4 regions of the Mesorhizobium sp. M1D.F.Ca.ET.231.01.1.1 genome follow, and region 3 is predicted to be linked to each of the others. Evidence: predicted binding sites of a transcription regulator. Region 3 holds the regulator's gene; each other region holds the start of a gene.

Region 1 (4,967 bases), on a different contig from region 3:
GATTAAGCCGCCCGCCCCTGTAAATTTAGGAATGCTGGTGCTACTTTAAGCGCAGCTAAAGGTCGAACCCCGTGCGTCTGCTCAGTCAGGTCAACCTGAACTCGCTGAAAATCGTCGAAAGTGCCGCCAGGCACCGCAACTTCACGCGCGCCGGCGAGGAGCAGTTCATTACCGCCTCCGCCGTCAGCCAGCGGGTGAAGAGCCTGGAAGACCAGCTGCGCTTCAAGATCTTCCAGCGCGGCGGCAATGCGGTGTCGCTGACGCCGGAGGGCGAGACCTATGTGGCGCGCGTGCGCGAGGCGCTGGAGCGGATCGTGGCGGCAAGCATGGAGGCAACCGGCCAGTCCCAGTTGCACGTGCTGAAGATTTGCGTGCTGCCGACTTTCGCCGCGCGCTGGCTGTTTCCGCGCCTATCCACTTTCCAGCGGCAGTATCCGGACATCGAGATGCGGGTGTCGACCTCCTATGCGACGCATGAATTCTCGGCCTCCGAATACGATCTGGAGATCCGCTACGGCGACGGCAACTTCCCCGGCCTCCATTGCGAGCTATTGTTCAAGGAGGACCTGACGCCGGTGTGCAGCCGCAAGCTGTTCCATGAGGTGTTGGGCGACAAGCCGCCGTCGAAGGTAACGCCCGAGGATCTGAGGCATTTCACCCTGCTCCACTCCGATACGTGCACCCAGAACTGGCAGTCATGGCTGGCCTTTGCCGGCGCGAGCTTCGTGCTGGGCGAAACCAAGAGCATCTATTTCGATTCCTGCATGATGTCCTACGAGGCGGCCAATGCCGGCATGGGCTTTGCCGTCGCCAACCGCGCCTACATGGCGAGCGACATCCGCGCCGAACGGCTGGTGGCACCCTTCGCGGTGCACCATCCCAACACCGCCGGCTGGTACTTCGTCAGTCCGATCAACGCGCACGGCGCCCGCAAGGTCGAAGTTTTCAAGCAGTGGATCATGGCCGAGGCGGCGCTGACGCAGCGCCAGCTGGATCTCGAGATCGCCGGCATACCAGTGAAGCGGGCGGCGATGGCCTGAGGCAGGCTGCGAACACGCAATCCTTTTCAAAGATTTCTCGGTCCTTGAAAGACGGCACCAGCCATCGATAGCCGGCTTGCGCGATCACGCCATGACGCGGCGGAGAGACTCAGCTATCTTCATGTGTGCGGCGGGCCTGATTTCCCGCTTGGCCGGCGCTTTCCAGCTTCCTCCCAAGCAGCGCCGGCCTTCTTCTGTGGCGGCAGCGTCATTTCCCGATCACCGCCGCCTGTTCCGGCCGAGTATTCCTGCCCGCGTCGTCGCACCATCACTGCGCCGGCGGTGTGCCCTGCTGGTCGCCGCCGGTGGTCGATTTCGGCACCGGGTTCTTGTCGACTTGCGGGTTCTGATTGACGGTGTCGCTTGGTGCCTTGGTCGGCGGCACGCTGTTGTCGCAGGCGGCAAGCGCGAGCCCTGCCGCGAGAGCCAGCAGCACAGGAAGCTTCTTCATGACGACCTCCTCTCGGTTGCCCCTTTTTCTTTGGGGCAAACGAGGCGGCGGCGGTTTGGTTGCGTGGGCCGGCGGGAACCAATCATCCAAGCCCCGGTTGAACTCCCAACAATCCAACGCACCGAGGAGATGGTCATGATCCGCCTGCTGCTTGTCGGACTGTTCGCTTACAGCGCCTACCGCGTCACGATGAGGATCATCTATGAGATGTCCGGCGATGCCGCGCCGCTGGACGAACGACGGACGCTGCGGCGCCAGTCCGCCGCGATGGGGGTAGAGCCGAAGCGGTAGTTGCCTTTCCTCGCCCCCGCCGAAGGTGGGGCGAGGAACCCAAGTCCAGAAAGCCGGCGCGAGAGCGCCCCGTCCGCCCTGCCGCGCATCTCCCCTCTGTTGGACCGCTTTCGCTATTCGCCAGCGCGTGAGTTGTATTGCGAACAAAGCGGAAACGATGCTTGATGGGCCATGAACATCGCCGCCCGTGATTCGTCCTTCGAAGCGCCCGCCTATCTCGCCCGGCTGAATGACGAGCAGCGGCTGGCGGTGGTGCATGGCGACGGCAAGGTGGCAGCACCTCTGCTGGTGATCGCCGGTGCCGGATCCGGCAAGACCAACACGCTGGCGCACCGCGTGGCGCACCTCATCGTCAAGGGCGCGGATCCGCGCCGCATCCTTTTGATGACCTTCTCGCGCCGCGCGGCGTCGGAGATGGCCAAGCGCGTCGAGCGCATCGCCGGCGAGGTGCTGGGGCGCGACGCGGCAATCATCGCCGACGCGCTCGCCTGGGCGGGCACCTTCCACGGCATCGGCGCGAGGCTCTTACGAGACTATGCCGAGCAGATCGGGCTCGATCCCGCCTTCACCATCCACGACCGCGAGGATTCGGCCGACCTGATGAATCTCGCCCGGCACGAGCTCGGTTTTTCCAAGACCGAAAGCCGCTTTCCGACAAAAAGCACCTGCCTGCAGATCTACTCCCGCGCAGTCAACGCGCAGGCGCCGCTCGGCGAGGTGCTCGGCGCGGCATTCCCCTGGTGCGCGGCATGGGCGGACCAGCTGAAGGAGCTGTTTTCGGCCTATGTCGAAGCCAAGCAGGCACAGAACGTGCTCGATTACGACGACCTTCTGCTCTATTGGGCGCAGATGGCGGCGGAGCCGGAGATCGCGGCGCATCTCGGCAGCCGTTTCGACCATGTGCTGGTCGACGAATACCAGGACACCAACCGGCTGCAGGCCTCGATCCTCTTGGCGCTGAAGCCGGACGGCGCCGGCCTAACCGTGGTGGGCGACGACGCGCAGTCGATCTATTCCTTCCGCGCCGCGGAAGTGCGCAATATCCTCGACTTCCCGAAACAGTTCACGCAAGGCGCCGAGATCGTCATGCTGGAGCGCAATTACCGCTCGACCGAGACGATCCTGGCTGCCGCCAACAAGGTCATCGGCGAGGCCAGCGAACGCTTCACCAAGAACCTTTGGACCGAGCGCCGGTCGTCGCACAAGCCGCAACTGGTCAGCGTGCGCGACGAGGCCGAGCAGGCCAATTATGTCTGCCACGCGATCTTGGCCGAGCGCGAGGCCGGCACGGCGCTGAAGGCGCAAGCGGTGCTCTTTCGTGCCTCGCATCACAGCGGGCCGCTGGAGGTGGAGCTCACGCGCCGCAACATCCCCTTCGTGAAGTTCGGCGGCCTGAAGTTCCTCGACGCCGCCCATGTCAAGGACATGCTGGCGATGCTGCGCTTCGCCGAGAACCCGCGCGACCGCGTCGCCGGCTTTCGCGTGCTGCAGCTCATGCCGGGCATCGGCCCTTCCGCCGCCTCGCAGATCGTCGAGGCGATGGCGACGTCGCTGGACGAGACGCTGGGCCTTGCCCGCTTCCGGCCGCCGCAGCGCACGGCTGCAGACTGGCCGGTCTTCCTCGATATCTACAGCGGGTTGCGCGCCGGTCCGAAATGGCCGGCCGACCTCGAGCGGGTCAGGCTCTGGTACGAGCCGCATATGGAACGCATCCATGAGGACGCGATCACGCGCCGGGCGGACCTCCTGCAGCTCGAGCAGATCGCGTCGGGCTATCCCTCGCGCGAGCGTTTCCTGACCGAGCTGACGCTCGATCCGCCCGACGCCACCAGCGACCAGGCCGGCCCGCCGCATCGCGACGAGGATTACCTCATCCTGTCGACCATCCATTCGGCGAAGGGCCAGGAGTGGAAGAACGTCTTTGTGCTCAACACCGTCGACGGCTGCATCCCGGCCGATCTCGGCGTCGGCAGCAAGGAGGATATCGAGGAGGAGCGGCGGCTGCTCTATGTGGCGATGACGCGGGCCAAGGACAGCCTGCATCTGGTGGTGCCGCAGCGCTTTTATCCGCACAACCAGCCCGCGCGCGGCGACCGCCACGTCTATGCCTCGCGCACCCGCTTCATTCCGGCCTCGATGCTTGAAGCCTTCGAGCAGTCATCCTGGGCAAGCGCCGCGATCAAGGACGACCCGCGCCAAAGGCCGGGCGTCAAGGTCGATCTCGGTGCCCGCATGCGCGGCATGTGGAAATAGCATCCGCCCGAACATCGCCCGACCCGCCAACACAACGAGCAACCGCCCTGCAGCCTTCGCCATGGAACTTTTCACCCGGCAATGGATTTCCGTTAGGAAAATCTAATGCAAGGAGGCTGCAATGAAGAATCTTATTCTAGCCGCCATGCTCGGCGTGGCTGCCATGGCACCGACAACGATTGCGGCGCAGGCGACAAGCTTGACCATCATCACTGATGACGACATGGGCCGGTACAATGACGACTACTACTGGCGCCGCCATCACATGCGCGACGACAACTGGCGCTACAGCAGCCGATACGAGATGCGCGATTGGCGCAGCTATCGTCACCATCGCGACTGCATGGTCAGGGTGCACAAGCGCTGGCACCACCATCATTGGGTCGTGAAGAGAGCCTGGAGCTGTGGCCGCCATGGAGGCTGGCGATACTAGGAGCCATCCCCTTCACGAAATTGACGCCGCGGCGGGCGGCGCCTGTAGGACAGGTGGACAATGCGCTTGATCCCATCGGCGATGAGTTGGCGGCAACGGCTTGCCGAACGGGCCGGCCAGCTCTTCGTCAACATTGTTGCGATGTTGTTCGCAGGGGTTGCCATCCTCCTGCTGGTGTTGTCAGCACATTACCACGTCCCGCAACCCCCGGCGGTGATGGCGATCACGACCAGATCCGGCCCATGACGATCTGCCTCGCGATTGCCGCCTCTGGCGGCCGGCAGGAAAAGATCTCCCAACGTGGAACCTCGCGCCCCCAGGCGCGTTGTGTGGCGTCCAGACCGAGGCCGGCAGCCCGCCGTCCTCCGCCCCAATCCGAGAGGTCTCAATGCACGACAGGTTCTTCCTCACGCCGGTCGCAGTCAGTGTCGGCGCCGGGCGCAAGCGCATGATCGCTTCGCTGTCCGACATGCATGAGTTCCTGACCGAGTTCCCGCCG
Region 2 (4,967 bases), on a different contig from region 3:
GGCGCTCGATGATCGGGAGACGATGGGTGCAACGATGCGTCTGGAGTGGGCGGTGGTGGCGACGGATTGAAGACGCGAATCCTGCAACGCTGGCGATTGGCGAAAGCCGAAGGCGACGCCCAATCTCCCCCCTTGTGGGGGAGATGTCCGGCAGGACAGAGGGGGGCGCCGTAGGGTAGAAGCGTTGCGACACGAACCTCAGCGTCCTCCGACCATGCCGCATACGCCTCTCCCGCCAAGACATCGCACCAATGCAAAATCGATGCGCACGGCCATGACCGACGCGGAATTGAAGTTGTGGAACGAACTTCGCGCGCACCGGCTGATGGGGCTGGGCTTCCGCAGGCAATTTCCGATCGCAGGCTACATTGTCGACTTCGCCTGTCCGGAGAAGAAGCTGATAGTCGAAGTCGATGGCTCACAGCATGGCGACGCGGGTCGTCCAGGTGCTGACGAGCTTAGAACCAAGCGCTTGGAACAGAACGGCTGGACCGTCTTACGCTTCTGGAACCACGACGTCATCCGCGACATTGACAATGTCTGCCAGCATATTGTTGTTGCGGCAGGATTGGCTGGACCGATCTGAGACGCTGGCGGGACAGCGCCCCCCTCTGTCCTGCCGGACATCTCCCCCACGAGGGCCCACGAGGGGGGAGATTGGCCGTCGCGCCGGCTTTCGCCAATTTCCAAAGTGGCAAGGGAGATGCCAGCGGTGTGCCCCTACAACTCCTTCTCGGCCAGCTCCCTGAATTCATCCGGCACCGAGCGCGCCGCCTCCAGCGCCACCGTGCCGTAGCCGACGGCCTCCTTGCCGAAGCGCTGGCGGATCTTGTCGATGGCGCGGTCGGCGCCGAAGCGGGCGAGTCCCTTGCGGCTGCCGGGCTTGAGCTTCTCGTCGGCGAGGCCGAGCGGCAGCTCGAGCTGCAATTCGGCATGCTCTTCGAGATGCGAGACCGAGATGGCGAGCAGCGAGATTTCCCGCTCGCCCGGGTGAGCGGCGAGCACGCCGCGCACCAGCTCCTCGGCGATCTCGGCGAGCATGGTCGTGGCCTGGATCGGCTGCTCCAGCGTCACCGCGCGGGTGACGGCGCGCATGTCGGCGAAGCGCACGCGCACAGTCACCGTGCGGCCCGGCCGGTCCTTGGCCCGCAGGCGGCTGGCGACGCGGTCGGCGAGATGCAACAGCGTCGGCACGAATATGCGTGGCAGCGCCGGCTTGCGGCCAAGCGCCGACTGCGCTCCGGCGGAATGGGCGCGGCGATGCGTCTCCAGCCGGCGCGGGTCGCGGTTCCAGGCAAGGGCAGCTAACTTCTGGCCGGCGGCGTGGCCGATAAGCCGCTCCAGCGCGCCGCTGTGCGTACGCGCCAATTGCCCGATGGTCTCGACGCCGATCTCGGCGAGCCTGGCCTTGGTCGCCGGGCCGACGCCCCACATCAGCGATACCGGCAAATCGTGCAGGAAGGCGAGTTCGGTGCCGGGCTCGACCACCACCAGGCCGTCGGGCTTGGCCACCTGCGAGGCGATCTTGGCGAGATGCTTGGTTCGCGCCACGCCGATCGAGATCGGCAGGCCGAGCTCGGCCTGCACGCGGCTGCGGATGGTCTTGGCGATTTCCTCCGGCGGCCCGAACAGATGCGTGCAGCCGGCGACGTCTGCGAAAGCCTCGTCGATCGAGATGCGCTCGACCAGCGGCGTGAAATCATCGAGCACCTTGATCGCGGCGTCGCCTAGGCGCTGATATTCGCTGAAGCGGCCGCCGACGAAGATCAGCTGCGGGCAGAGCTCGCGCGCCTTACGGCCGGGCATGCCGCCGCGCACGCCGAAGACCTTCGCCTCATAGGAGGCGGCAAGCACCACGCCGCCGCCGACCGCGATCGGCTTGCCGCGCAGCGACGGGTCGAGCAACTGCTCGACCGAGGCGTAGAAGGCGTCGAGATCGGCATGCAGGATGGTGGCGGCTGAAGCGGCGTTCGTGGCGGGCATCGCGCGCTCCCATCTTCGGCCTGATTCCGCGCCGCAGCATTAGTAAAGACTTTTGTAAGAGGTGTTCGCCGGGAACATAAAGAGAACAAAACCAGTCTCTAGTCAAGCCGTCGCGTCGGACAGGAGAACATTTACAACCTCGCGCAACCGGGGATTTTGGCGGCTGGTTGCGATGCCCGAGAGCCCTCAAAAAGGGGATATCGCCGGGGGTGGCGGGGGATCGTCTCGCATGGAGCACCAGCGCCCTGCGCGACGAAACATGGCGCCGCGATCTGCGTGAGATGATCTCCTCGGCAGCTTCGCTGCCATCTTGCCCTCGAGGGAGAGACTGGCTCGGCTATGCCGGTTTGGCGTATTGCTCGGCGCTGAGCACCTCGATGCATTGGAACGGCTGATTGCCTTCCACCCAGGCGTCATGGCCGGGCGGAATGGTGTAGGACGTTGCCGGCCTCGAAGGTCTTCTGCGTCCCGTCGTTCATGCGCACGGTGATCGTTCCGGACACGACATAGCCGACATGCGAGACTTGGCAGCTGTCGGTCTTGACCACTGGCTTCACGCATTCGGACCATCTCCAGCCCGGCTCCATGTTGAGCCGCCCGAGCGTGTAGCCGGGCAGCCGCACGACTTCGACGCGGGTCTTGGCGGGCGTGCGGACCTCGTCGGGATTGTTGTGCGACTTGGACTCGAATTTGGCGACATTCATTGGAGCTTCGGCCATGCCATCCTCCCCATATCCAAGCGGAGCGTGACGTCACGATCGTCGGCGACCGCCGCCTGTTTCATACGCCTTTTGTTGAGCGATCGCTAATTTAATTGCCGGGCGCGGCAGGAAATCGATTTTGCCACGCAACGCCTATTGCAGGCACGACATGCCGGTGATTTGCTGTTCCAAGCGTTGGCACGACGATGGTTGAGGGACCATCCGTTCTCGTCCCAAAAGGGAGAATTCGATGAATCCTCGGCAACCTTTCCGAACGATCTCGTCGCTGCCGTCGCGATCCCCAACCGGACAATCTCGAGTTCGCTCAAATGCGCGCCGCACGCTCGGCGGGCGAAGCCGTGACGGGGACAGCTATAGGCCGGAGGCAATCAACTAAAAAACAGGGAGGAAACCGATGCTTCATCAGGCTGTCAAAACGCAGACCCGTCCGCCGCTCGGGTCAGTGCGCCGCACCCAGCCGGCGCTTCGCCAGTGCTGCGACAACTATGTCTGCCCGGTCTGCGAGCAAGTCGTCGAGCTGACGGATTTCCGACAGGTCGTCTGGCATCAAAGACCCGGGCACAAGCCGATGGAGATGGATGACTGAGCGCCTTGCCGGCGTGAAAAAAGGCCCGCGTCTTTCCGGAAAAATGCGCGGGCCGAAGCTGGAGTAGCCGTTCATTCAACGCGCTTCTGGGCAACTGGTTGCAGCCTGGTCGAAACGAGCAGCCGCAGCCGGCGGGCAGGCCTGGGCATGCGGTTCGGTAGCGGGGGCTGGGGTCCAGTCGCCGATGCGACCGAAGTCTTACCTTGCAACGCAGAAGCCCGAGCGGCCGGATTTCTGGAAACAAGTGCGCCGGCAATTCATTGCTTCACAGGCCGTCGAGCAAAGTCCCTTCATCGGCGGTTGCCAACGGAGGGCCCGCCATCTCCTGCGATGTGGCGGGCACCTCTTAGCAATTTCAGGAAAAGTGCGCAGCGGTTTTCCGTCCGGAATTGCGACCAACAGAGAGAGCCATTTCAGGAAAAGTGCGCAGCGGTTTTCCGTTCGGAATTGCGACCAACAGAGAGAGCTATTCCAGGAAAAGTGCGCAATCCTGCGAAGGGTGAGCCGCTCAGGGAGACATCCATGCAGCCCGGCGAATTTATCGCGAACCTGTTCGCCATCTTCCTCATGGCAGGATTGATCGCCGGCGTCTTCCTCGTCTTCGGCGAGCCGCTCTGGCCGGAACGGCGGACGGGGATGGCGACCCCATTCCCGGTCGATGCGACCACGACCGGCTCCGTGCGCGGCGCCTGCTTCGAGCCTTGCCTGCCGCTCCGCTTCGATCTCAAGCGCGCACCGCCCAGGCCGCTGTCGAAATCGTGACCGCAACGACACCGGGTGGAACCGGCCGCGCGCCACGCCGTTGATTCCCGCGAAGGGATGCTGTGGGCGGAGGCCGCCATGGACAGCTTCGAACTCATCGATCTTCTCTGCGTCGTCGATGCCTGCGCGAGCGACCGCGCGGCCGGGCGCCTCATCTCGATGTCGAGAGCCGTCGAGGAATTGCGGGTCTTGACCGGCGACTTCGTCTCGTCGGACGAAGACGCGGCGAATGCCTTGAGCCAGGTGGCGCTGGAGCGCGGCTGCGCGGTGCTCTTCGACGAACAGCCGGGCGCCGATATCGTCGGAGAGTTGTGATCTCCTCCTCGAGGGGAGGCGCCGAAGGCGACAGAGGGGGTCGCCTCTGGTGAGACAACCCTCTCTGGCCATCTCCCCTCGACGGGAAGAGTGGCGCCCCGCCATCTCTCACTTCACCAGCGTGATCGTCCTGCCGGCATACATCTCGCGGTTGCCGAGCTCGGACGCGCAGTCCGATTTTACCGCCGAGTTCCCTGTCATTCCCACGGTTTTGCCGACCAGCCGCAGGCAACTGCCTTGTGCGTTCATGTCGGAATTGCCGGCGTAGGAGATGGGCGCGTCGGGTGCGTAGATGAAGCCGCTCACCGCCGAGCCGGATCCGCCATTGATCGTCAGCGCCTGTGTGTTGCCGTGGGCCTGGAAGATGGTGATGCCGGCATAGGGACCGCTGGTCGGCGGCGAGAGGTTCACCTGTTCGTTGGCGTTGATGTAGAGCTGCGAGCCTTCCATCAGGAAGATCGTCACACCCTGGCCGGTGAGGCTGCCGTTGCCGCCGGGCTTTATGGTGACATTGCGCAGGATGTAGGTGCCCGGATTGAGCGTGATCTTTCCCGACCAGGTCTTGTCGCAATAGGTGCCGGGCGAAAGCGTGACCGTCT
Region 3 (4,967 bases):
TGGCCGCCGCGACCGCGCTTCTGTTGACGGGCAAGGCTCCGGCCAATGCATCGGCCCGAAAATCGACTCCGATTTTTGGAGAGCACGATGCATAGATTCAAAGTGTTAGAACGTACTTTGTGCGTCCAAGTGGACGCACGTCGTTCTAAGGCCGTTTGAGGATGCCTGCGCTTACCCATCTCGGCGCCAAGGGCGAAGCCAACATGGTCGATGTCGGCGACAAGGCCGAGACGACGCGAACGGCCATTGCCGAAGGTTTTGTTTCCATGCGGGCGGAAACGCTGGAGATGATCCTGGCCGGCGACGCCAAGAAGGGCGACGTGCTTGGCACGGCGCGCATCGCCGGCATCATGGCCGCCAAGAAGACGCATGAGCTTGTTCCGCTCTGCCATCCGCTGCTTCTCACCAAGGTTGCGGTCGATATCGAGCCCGACCGCGCGCTCCCCGGCCTGAGGGTCACCGCGCTTGCTCGCGTCACCGGCAAGACGGGCGTCGAGATGGAGGCGCTGACCGCGGCGTCCGTCGCCTGCCTGACCATCTACGACATGGCCAAGGCAGCGGACCGCGCCATGGTGATTTCCGGCATCAGGCTGGTCGAGAAGACCGGCGGCAAGTCGGGTGACTACAAAGCTGCCGAACATGGGGCAGGCTCCTAGGATGGCGCTGGTTCCGGTCGCCGAGGCGCTCGAACGCCTGCTGGATGGCGCGACCGCGCTGCCTGGCGAAAGCGTTCCGCTCGCCGATGCGGCAGGCCGTGTGCTGGCCGAACCGGTGGCAGCGCTGCGCACGCAGCCGCCCTTCAACGCTTCGGCCATGGACGGCTACGCCGCACGCGCCGAGGACGTGGCGTCAGTGCCGGTGCGGCTCTCCGTTGTCGGCATGGCGCCCGCCGGGCGAGGCTTTGCCGGCTCCATCGGCAAGGGCGAGGCCGTGCGCATCTTCACCGGCGCGCCCCTTCCCGAGGGCGCCGACACCGTCGTTATCCAGGAGAATGTCCGCGACCTCGGTGGTGGCAGCATCGAAGTGACCGAGCCGACCGCGCAGGCACGCAACGTCCGTCGCCGTGGGCTCGACTTCGGCGAAGGTGACGTGCTCCTCCATAAAGGCCGAGAGCTCGATCCGGCAGCGCTTTCGCTAGCGGCGTCGGGCAACCACCCGAGCCTCAATGTTGTGCGGCAGCCGCTGGTCGCGATCATCGCCACCGGCGACGAACTATTGCCGCCCGGCAGCGCGCTCGGTCCCGACCAGATCATCTCGTCCAATGCCTATGGCGTCGCCGCCGCGGCCCAGTCGGTCGGGGCGCGCGCGCTCGACCTCGGCATCGCCGCCGACCGGCAGGACGCAATCGCGGCTCTGGTCAGGAAAGCGGTCTCAGCCGGCGCCGACGTCATCGTCACGCTCGGCGGCGCCTCGGTCGGCGACCACGACCTCATCCACGACGTGCTGACCGGCGAAGGCATGCAGCTCGATTTCTGGAAGATCGCCATGCGCCCCGGCAAACCATTGATGTTTGGCCGGCTAGGCAACATCCGCTGCATCGGCCTGCCCGGCAATCCGGTGGCGAGCCTTGTCTGCTCGCAATTGTTCCTGAAGCCGCTTCTGGCGCAGCTGGGTGGCCGCAACTACCGACAGGACATCCGCGCCGCCCGGTTGGCCGCCGCGATGCGCGCCAACGATCTCAGGCAGGACTATGTGCGCGCCGTCGTGCGCGAGGAGGCCGGACGGCTGGTCGCGACACCGTTCGGCATCCAGGATTCCTCGATGCTGAGGACGCTCGCCGACGCCAACGGCCTGATCGTGCGCGAGCCCTTCGCCCCGGCGGCGGAAGCCGGCGCCGAATGCAGCGTTCTGATGTTACGCTGAACAAAACGTCAACACATTCACTAAACTTTAAACGGTTGCGGAACACAACTGGAACAGATAGTGTTTGTTCTGGGTTTGTTTTTCTGATTCTGGTTTCAGAACCCATGGGGGCCGCCATGCTGACGCGCAAACAACATGAACTCCTGATGTTCATCCATGAACGGCTCAAGGAAAGCGGCATTCCGCCGTCTTTCGACGAGATGAAGGAAGCGCTCGACCTTGCCTCGAAGTCGGGCATCCATCGCCTGATCACGGCGCTGGAAGAGCGCGGTTTCATTCGCCGGCTGCCGAACCGGGCGCGTGCCCTGGAAGTCCTGAGGCTGCCCGATTCGATCGCGCCCGGCCTCAATGCCGCGAAGAGATTCTCGCCAAGCGTCATCCAGGGCGGCCAAGGCAATCTCGGCCGGCAGATCAAGCCTGCGGCGCCCTCGCGCACGCCTACGCCCAGCAATGATGACGATGCCGTTTCGGCCGTATCCATTCCGGTCATGGGTCGCATCGCCGCCGGTGTGCCGATCGATGCCATCCAGCATCAGACGCATTCGATCACAGTGCCGCCGGACATGATCGCGGGCGGCGAGCATTATGCCCTGGAAGTCAAGGGCGACTCGATGATCGAGGCCGGTATCTTCGACGGCGATACGGTCATCATCCGCAACGCCAACACGGCAAGCCCGGGTGAGATCGTGGTGGCTCTTGTCGACGACGAGGAAGCGACGCTGAAGCGCTTCCGCCGCAAGGGTGCCTCGATCGCGCTCGAGGCCGCCAATCCCGCCTATGAGACCCGCATCTTCGGGCCGGACAGGGTTAAGGTGCAGGGCAAATTGGTCGGGCTCATTCGCCGCTACTGAGCGGCTATGGCTTTGCCTCTGGCTTTTCGGGCCGCTTGTAAGGCGCCAGGCCCCTCGCCTCTCGCGAGTAGCTCCGCTGTTCGTGCCAGGGGCGATAGGACTTCTCGACGGCGTATTGAATGACAGGTTGCGCCGTCGCCGATTGCGGATCGAAGAAGACGGCAGCGCTTCCATCGCGAGCAAGTTGGCGTTTGGTGACGACAAGAATGCGTGGATCGCGGCAAGGATTGTAGGCCGTGGCGTCGTTGATGACGATGAGGTCGGCATAGCCGCAGGCCGGCCTGGCGCTGTCGCGGTTTTCGGCAAGCGCGACGATCGCGCCGGTAGGATGCCGGCCGATGCAGAGATCGCCGGTGCAATAGAATGGCGATCCCGGCGGCAGGTCGACGGGATCGGCAATATCCAGCGCGCCTTTGGCGAATGTCTCCGGCGGCACGATTTCCTCGGCTTTCAGCGCGCGCTTCCAGTTGTCGGTGGTGAACTCGTTGGAGCGTTCGCGGTTGATAGCGAGCTCGCCGCCGCCGATCGGCATTGCCACCAGATGCGCGTCCTCCGAGATCAACACATCCGGCGTGCGGACATGCGGAATGGTGAGCAGGGCAGCAAGCGCGAACGGCACGGCTGCCAATCTGAGCCAGGTGGTGGCCATGGTCGCGATGACCAGCGCGATCGTCGCCAGCAGCACCGATTGGATCGAGATCAATCCCACGGCATCGACAGGCGAGCGCTCGGAAATCCATGCCGAAATGGCAATCATCGCGGTCAGGCCCTTGCCCATCACGTAGAGGAACGGACCGTCGAAGCCGAACGGCATCGCCAACGCGCTCAGCACGGCGAACGGCATGACGAGCAGCGAAACGATCGGCATCACCGCCAGATTGGCGAGCAGACTGAGCGGCGAGACGCGCTGGAAGTGCCAGATCGCAAACAGTAGTGTCGCGCTGCCCGCGATGAGCGAGGTTACAGCGGCGCCACCCACGCCGACCGCCAGTTTTCGCGACAAGAACCCGAGGAAGGAGCGCTTTGCCGGCGGCACGATCGCTTTGCCGGCGCGATAGTCGGCAAAGCCGGCATAGGCGCCGACCAGGGCGGCGGTGGCCGCGAAGGACATCTGGAAGCTCGGACCGACCACTTCGTGCGGCGAGACAAGGATGACGGCGATGGCCGAGATCGCCAAATTGCGCATCGTCAGCGCCGCGCGGTCGAAGAGCACGGCGACCAGCATCACGGCGAGCATGATGAAACTCCGCTCGGCCGCCACCACGATGCCGGAGATGACGAGGTAAGCCGCGATCGAGGCAAGCGCGATCGCCGCGGCGTATTTCTTCACCGGCCGGCGCGACGAGAAATCCGGAAACAGCGCAAAGGCGCCGCGCAGCAGGAACATGATCGTGCCGGCGACCAGCGCCATGTGCAGGCCGGAGATTGAGATGATGTGATAGATGCCGGTGCGCCGCATCGCTTCGTTGATGTCTTCGGGAATGCCGGCGCGAACGCCGACAATCAACGCCGCGGCGATTTCGCCTTCGGACCCGCCGATGGTGTTTCGGATGTGGTCGGCGATGTTCTCGCGCGCGTTCTCAATCGCCGAGGCGATGCTCGTCTCTGCCGGCGGGGCAGTTGCCGGAAGGACTTTCGGATCGCCTAGGAAAAAGCCGCTGCCGCCGATGCCGGAAAAATAGCTGTCGAAGGAAAAATCATAACTCTCGGGGCGGACCGGGCCTCTCGGCGGCAAAAGCCGCGCATAGCCCGTCACCAGCGATCCAGCCTTCATGTCCGGCGGCGTCCTGCGCGCCGAGAGCCTGACGCGGTCCGGCGCGTAGCGCAGCGTCGGATGCGCGGTCGACACGAGATCGATGGTCAGCCGCACCCGCCCATTGGCCATCTCCTCGGCGACGACGACGCGCCCGGTCAGCCGCGTCTGGATTTCGGAGCCGAGCATAGGTGTTGCGACGCGCCATGTCTCGACCTTCGCGGCGACGAAGCCCAAGGCGCAAAACAGCGCCGCCATGAAGACGAGATGCGTCTTCGGCCAGGAGCGCGAGACCGCCACGCAGACAGCCATCAGCGTGGCCGCCGCCAGCGGCCTGTAGAGGTCCGGCTCGGCATTCAAGGAAAAATAGAGGATCACGCCGGCGGCCAGCAACACCGGCACCAGCAGGAAGCCGACGCCGCGGTCGAGTTCGGTAGCGGCCGCGACGGCGACGCCCCGGCGAAACACGGAAAACGAAGCGCTGCGGAACTGCCGGCGGA
Region 4 (4,967 bases), on a different contig from region 3:
AACAGTGCAACGAGCACCACCGCAATGCCGACGGCAATACCATTAGATCTGGCGTCTTGCAGCAACCATCTGGCTATCGGCACTGGAAGGCGGGGGTACGCTCCCCAGCCGACGAAGCCCACCAAAAAGCCCCATATTAGCGCGGGCACGATTTCCAAAGCGTCGAACTCCATCAGAGCAGATTGATTGCAGGAAAGTCTTTAGGCCAGCGTAATCGGCGAACCCGACGGGATGTGCCGCAGATGCCCACGCGGCGGACGGGGTGGATGCCTGTACCGACCGCCGCGCAATTGCTCCTCACCCGGGCGCCGAGGCGCGAGCACGGCGCGCCTCGGTTTCTGACGGCCGTAGCTGCGAGGAACATCATCGAGTTCCGGCACTCCTTCGATGTCCCAACCGAAATCAAGGAGGGCATCGAGATGCTCCTCCCGCAAGCGCCTCATCCACCAGACCATGTTCTCGAGCACGTCGAGTTTGGGAGCACGGTAGTAGCGCACCAAGTCGCTGACGATCTGCTGCTTGGTCGGGTGGCACATGGCAAGAACCTGGTCGATGTGCGCCTTCTTCCACTCCGTCGTGTCGCCGACGATCCCGCGGTAGGTGACGGGCCCGATGCGGCGGCCGATCCCAAGCATCCCGTCCAAGGTGTTCTGGAATCCCCGCCGCCTGTTCCAGCGGAACACGAACTCGTTCAGATATGCGTCGAGATGCTTCTCTCGGAATCCGTGGAACGTTCCGAGCGCCCACCTCTTCAGGTTCGCGAAGACAACGTGTGGCCATTTCAGAAGGATATGTGCCGGGAGCTTGGATTTCTTGACGTTCACCTTGGTTAGACGACGGTCTTCCACCTTATCGTAAGGGGCGTAGTCATCCGTCCGCAGCCAGGTTCCCGGCAGCGTGTTCGCCTCGACGAACGGAACGAGGCTCTCGGCCGACCTGTCGGCGATACGAGCTAACCTGATGCGTCCGACGCCATGCTTGCCAACGGTCTCGACGGCGCCAGCGATCCAGATCTGGTTGGCCGTGCTGCTGCCGCCGCCGCGCTCCAGAGCGTCCTCCTTGCGCCGATACGGGATGGCGGACTCGTCCACGTCGACGGTTCCCGAAAGTGGCGTCCGTTCCGGGTTGACCATGGCCCGCCGGAGCTTGTGGAGCACCAGCCAGGCCGTCTTGTAGGAAACCCCGAGCTTCGGCTGGAGCTGCAGGGCGGAGATGCTGTTGGAGTGCGTCGCCATCAGGTAGGCGGCCAGGAACCACTTGCGCAATGGCAGGTGCGTGCCCTGCATGACCGTCCCAGCGATCACCGAGGTCTGCCTACGACATCCAGGCCTTTCTCCCTTGCCAGCGCATTCGAACAGCCACGGCCGCGCTTCAAGGCGCCAGCCTTTCCTGGAACCGCAGCTCGGGCACACGAAGCCGCCTAGCCATCGCTTTTTGGTCAGATATTCCGCGCAAGCGTAGTCGTCGTGGAAAGTCTCCACGAACTTCTCGATCGACGGTGGTCTGTCGTACTTCCACCGGGTCGGAAACAGCGCCTCGCCCATGCCGACGCCAATAGGATAGGGCTACGGCATCTGTCATCAGGAATCACCAGATATGGTTACCACCTGAGCGAACGGGATAAGCGGTAAACGAAGTGAACGATCTTTTGCAGTTTATCTCACGCCATTGTTTGCGGGAGCTGTCGCTACGATTCTTATATTCTCACCGGAGTCTCGCGCGCTTGCGCTAGAGATCGGTTCAAAAGCGTTCGAGCTCGGGAAGGACTGGATTTTGCGTGGACGGCTTAAATAACCCTATCCCACCATCTTGCCCGGCGCCTTGTCCTTGGCGAGCTTCTTGAACTTCCTCACCACCATGTCGCGCTTCAGCTTCGAGATGTGGTCGATGAACAGCACGCCGTTGAGGTGGTCGATCTCGTGCTGCAGACAGGTCGCCATCAGGCCTTCGGCGTCAATCTCCTGCAGCTTGCCGTCGCGGTCGAGATATTTCACCCGCACCGCGGCGGGACGCTCGACCTCGGCATAATAGTCGGGGATCGACAGGCAGCCTTCCTCATAGACCGAGCGCTGGTCGGAGCTTTCGAGGATCTCCGGATTGATGAAGACATGCGGCGCCGGCTCCTCGCCTTCCTTGGCAAGGTCGATGACGAGCAGGCGCCGCGGCTCGCCGACCTGGATCGCCGCCAGCCCGATGCCCGGCGCGTCGTACATGGTTTCCAGCATGTCGTCGGCGAGCTTGCGCAAATCGCCGTCGACGCGCTCCACCGGCTTGGAAACCTGGCGCAGGATGGGATCGGGAAGAATGATGAGCGGCTTGATCGACATGGCGTCTCACCTAAGACCTCGCAGGAAAAGCGTCAACCGGGACATCATCCGCCTGTTCACGTTTTGATCTGTGCCGGCGGGCCGAATCGGTTATGCTGCCGACATGAACGACATGACCTCCATCCTTTCGCAACCGGTCGCGCGGCTCGGCGCCACCACGATCACGCTCGGCGAGGCGCTCGGCTTCGGCGGGCTTCTGCTGCTGGCGTTTTTCCTGGCGCTCGTCATAGCGCTGTGGCGCGCTGCCGGGGCACGCGCGGTTGCCGCGGCCGAAGCGGCCGATCATGCCCGCGATACCGAGGCGCGGATGGCGGACATCCTGCAGGCGCAGGCCGAGATGCAGGGCCGCATGGGCGCGATCGCCGAAGTGTTCGGCGCCAGGCAGGCCGAGCTCACCCAATCGCTCGGACAGCGGCTCGACGCCATGACCGGCCGCCTCGGCCAGACCATGGCCGAGCAGACCAAATCGACGCATGAGAGCCTGGCCAAATTGCAAGAGCGGCTGGCGGTGATCGACACCGCGCAAGGCAACATCCAGTCTTTAGCCGGCCAGGTCGTGCAGCTGCAGGCGATCCTTTCCAACAAGCAGACGCGCGGCGCCTTCGGCCAGTCGCGCATGGAGGCGATCGTCGCCGACGGGCTGCCGCACGGCGCCTACGAGTTTCAGGCGGGCCTGTCGAACGGCAGCCGGCCGGACTGCCTCGTGCGGATGCCGAACGGCGCGCCGATGCTTGCCATCGACGCCAAGTTTCCGCTGGAAGCTTGGAACGCCATCCGCGCCGCCGAGAGCCCCGACCTGCAGAAGGTCGCCGCGCAGGCGTTCCGCCGCGATATCGAGGTGCATATCCGCGATATCGCCGAAAAATACCTGATCCAGGGCGAGACGCAGGACACCGCCTTCATGTTCGTGCCGTCGGAATCGGTGTTCGCCGAGATCCACGAGAATTTCGAGGCCGTGGTGCAGAAGGCGCACCGCGCCCGCGTCGTCATCGTCTCGCCGTCGCTCTTGATGCTGTCGATCCAGGTGATCCAGGCAATCCTGAAGGATGCGCGCATGCGCGAGCAGGCGCATCTGATCCAGGGCGAGGTCATCCGCCTGATGGAGGACGTGGCGCGCGTCGACGAGCGCGTGCGCCGGCTGCAGACGCATTTCGGCCAGGCAAGCAAGGACATAGACGACATCCTCGTTTCGACGTCGAAAGTGACCAAGCGCGGCCAGAAGATCGAAGCGCTAGAGTTCGCCGAAGGGGAAACCGAGCCGCCGCGCGGTCCGGCCAAGGTGGAGGCCGGCGCGCGCGTGGCCGATTCCAAGACCGGCCAGCTCAGGTTGCGCGTCGTCGAAGGCGACGACTGAGCCGCCAAACGACTACTGCTCCTCGACCACCCTCGTGCCCTCGAATTCCGGCAGCCAGTGCAGAGCCGAGCGATGCCAGTATTGCGTCCTCGGCACCAGCTGATCGCGCTGGCGCGCCGTGCCGGTCCTGATGCCGTAGACCTTCGGGCCGTCGCCGACGGAGGTGGCATAAAGATGCGAGCCGCACTCGCCGCAGAAGCCCTGCGCCCGCTTGGCGCCGGTCGTCCCGGTCTTGATGTAGACCTTGGGCTCGCCCTTGGTGATGCGGTAATCCTCCTCCGGCACCCGCACGGTAACGCGAAACGCGGTGCCGGTCAGTTGCTGGCAGTCCGTGCAGTGGCAGATCGAGGTCTTTTCCGGGTCGACCTCCGCCTCATAGGTGATGGCGCCGCAGTGGCACCCGCCGTCGATTTTCATCGGGCTTGCTCCCCAAAAAATTGCTTCGCTCAAACCTAATCTTCTTCGGAGGCTTCGGCGATAGCCTTGCGCCTGCGCTCCCATGTGCCAGTCGCCTGCGGCTTGACGAACAGCCTGGTGATTTCGGGCATGTCGGTTTTCAGCCGCGCTTCCAGGCGTTCAACGCAGGCTTCGATCTCCGGCGCGGTGAGATGGTCCTCGAATTCGATGCTCAGGCCGGCGACGATTTCTTCCGGGCCGATATGGACACTCAGGATCCCGTTCGCCCGCTGCACCGCCGGATCATCCTCGACGATCGCCAGGACCTTGCGCTGCACCTCGGGGGAGGCGGGCTCGCCCATGAGCAGCCCCTTGCTCTCGCGTGCCAGAAAGGCCGCGGTCGCGCCAAGGATGATCGCGATGCCGATCGAGCCGACGCCGTCGAGCTCCGGGATTTCCAGCAGTCCGGACGCGAGGATGCCGGCGAAGGCGACGATCAGGCCGAGCAGTGCCGCGCTGTCCTCGAACAGCACTGTGTAGACGCTGGGGTCCTTGCTGCGGCGCACCGCCTGGAACCAGCCCTGACTGCCCTTCTCCTGGCGGAACTCCTTCAGCGCCACCAGCCAGGAACTGCCCTCGAACAGGAAGGACAGGCCAAGCACGATGTAGTTGACCCTGGCGTTGACGATGGGCTCGGGCGCCATGACGTGGACGACGCCTTCATAGAAGGAGACGCCGGCGCCCAGGGCGAAAACCAGCAGCGCGACGATGAAGCTCCAGAAATAGAGCTCCCGGCCATGGCCGAGCGGATGCGCGCGGTCGGCCGGGCGCGCGGCCCGGCGCATGCCGTAAAGCAGAAGCCCGCCATTGCCGGTGTCGACGAGCGAATG

Evidence for each region. The regulator LexA, encoded in region 3, represses DNA repair genes until DNA is damaged. The targets are predictions, from matches to a motif close to TGTTCNNNNTGTGTTCNG.
Region 1: the regulator LexA is predicted to act here: its motif matches at 1,922-1,939, upstream of EN874_RS23060 (ATP-dependent helicase).
Region 2: the regulator LexA is predicted to act here: its motif matches at 2,054-2,071, upstream of dinB (DNA polymerase IV).
Region 4: the regulator LexA is predicted to act here: its motif matches at 2,381-2,398, upstream of EN874_RS11960 (DNA recombination protein RmuC).

What each region holds. Positions count from the first base shown of each region.
Region 1 is NZ_RZOZ02000009.1:170,695-175,661, reverse strand. Features, by position in the region: gene EN874_RS23070 (LysR substrate-binding domain-containing protein) at 72-1,040, shown strand; gene EN874_RS23065 (hypothetical protein) at 1,309-1,491, opposite strand; gene EN874_RS33790 (hypothetical protein) at 1,627-1,782, shown strand; gene EN874_RS23060 (ATP-dependent helicase) at 1,954-4,035, shown strand; gene EN874_RS23055 (hypothetical protein) at 4,157-4,468, shown strand; gene EN874_RS23050 (hypothetical protein) at 4,529-4,714, shown strand; gene EN874_RS23045 (DUF982 domain-containing protein) at 4,857-4,967, shown strand, end outside.
Region 2 is NZ_RZOZ02000012.1:127,252-132,218, reverse strand. Features, by position in the region: gene EN874_RS26455 (aldose 1-epimerase) at 1-70, shown strand, start outside; gene EN874_RS26450 (endonuclease domain-containing protein) at 215-586, shown strand; gene dinB (DNA polymerase IV) at 721-1,983, opposite strand; gene EN874_RS26440 (cupin domain-containing protein) at 2,397-2,702, opposite strand; gene EN874_RS26435 (hypothetical protein) at 3,100-3,291, shown strand; gene EN874_RS26430 (polymerase) at 3,814-4,053, shown strand; gene EN874_RS26425 (hypothetical protein) at 4,132-4,368, shown strand; gene EN874_RS26420 (pilus assembly protein TadG-related protein) at 4,477-4,967, opposite strand, start outside.
Region 3 is NZ_RZOZ02000001.1:611,984-616,950, reverse strand. Features, by position in the region: gene trpC (indole-3-glycerol phosphate synthase TrpC) at 1-95, shown strand, start outside; gene moaC (cyclic pyranopterin monophosphate synthase MoaC) at 162-656, shown strand; gene glp (gephyrin-like molybdotransferase Glp) at 658-1,863, shown strand; gene lexA (transcriptional repressor LexA) at 1,980-2,714, shown strand; gene EN874_RS03085 (ComEC/Rec2 family competence protein) at 2,719-4,967, opposite strand, start outside.
Region 4 is NZ_RZOZ02000003.1:504,218-509,184, forward strand. Features, by position in the region: partial or broken gene EN874_RS11950 (IS1595 family transposase) at 585-1,544, opposite strand; gene def (peptide deformylase) at 1,797-2,327, opposite strand; gene EN874_RS11960 (DNA recombination protein RmuC) at 2,431-3,681, shown strand; gene EN874_RS11965 (GFA family protein) at 3,694-4,098, opposite strand; gene EN874_RS11970 (cation diffusion facilitator family transporter) at 4,134-4,967, opposite strand, start outside.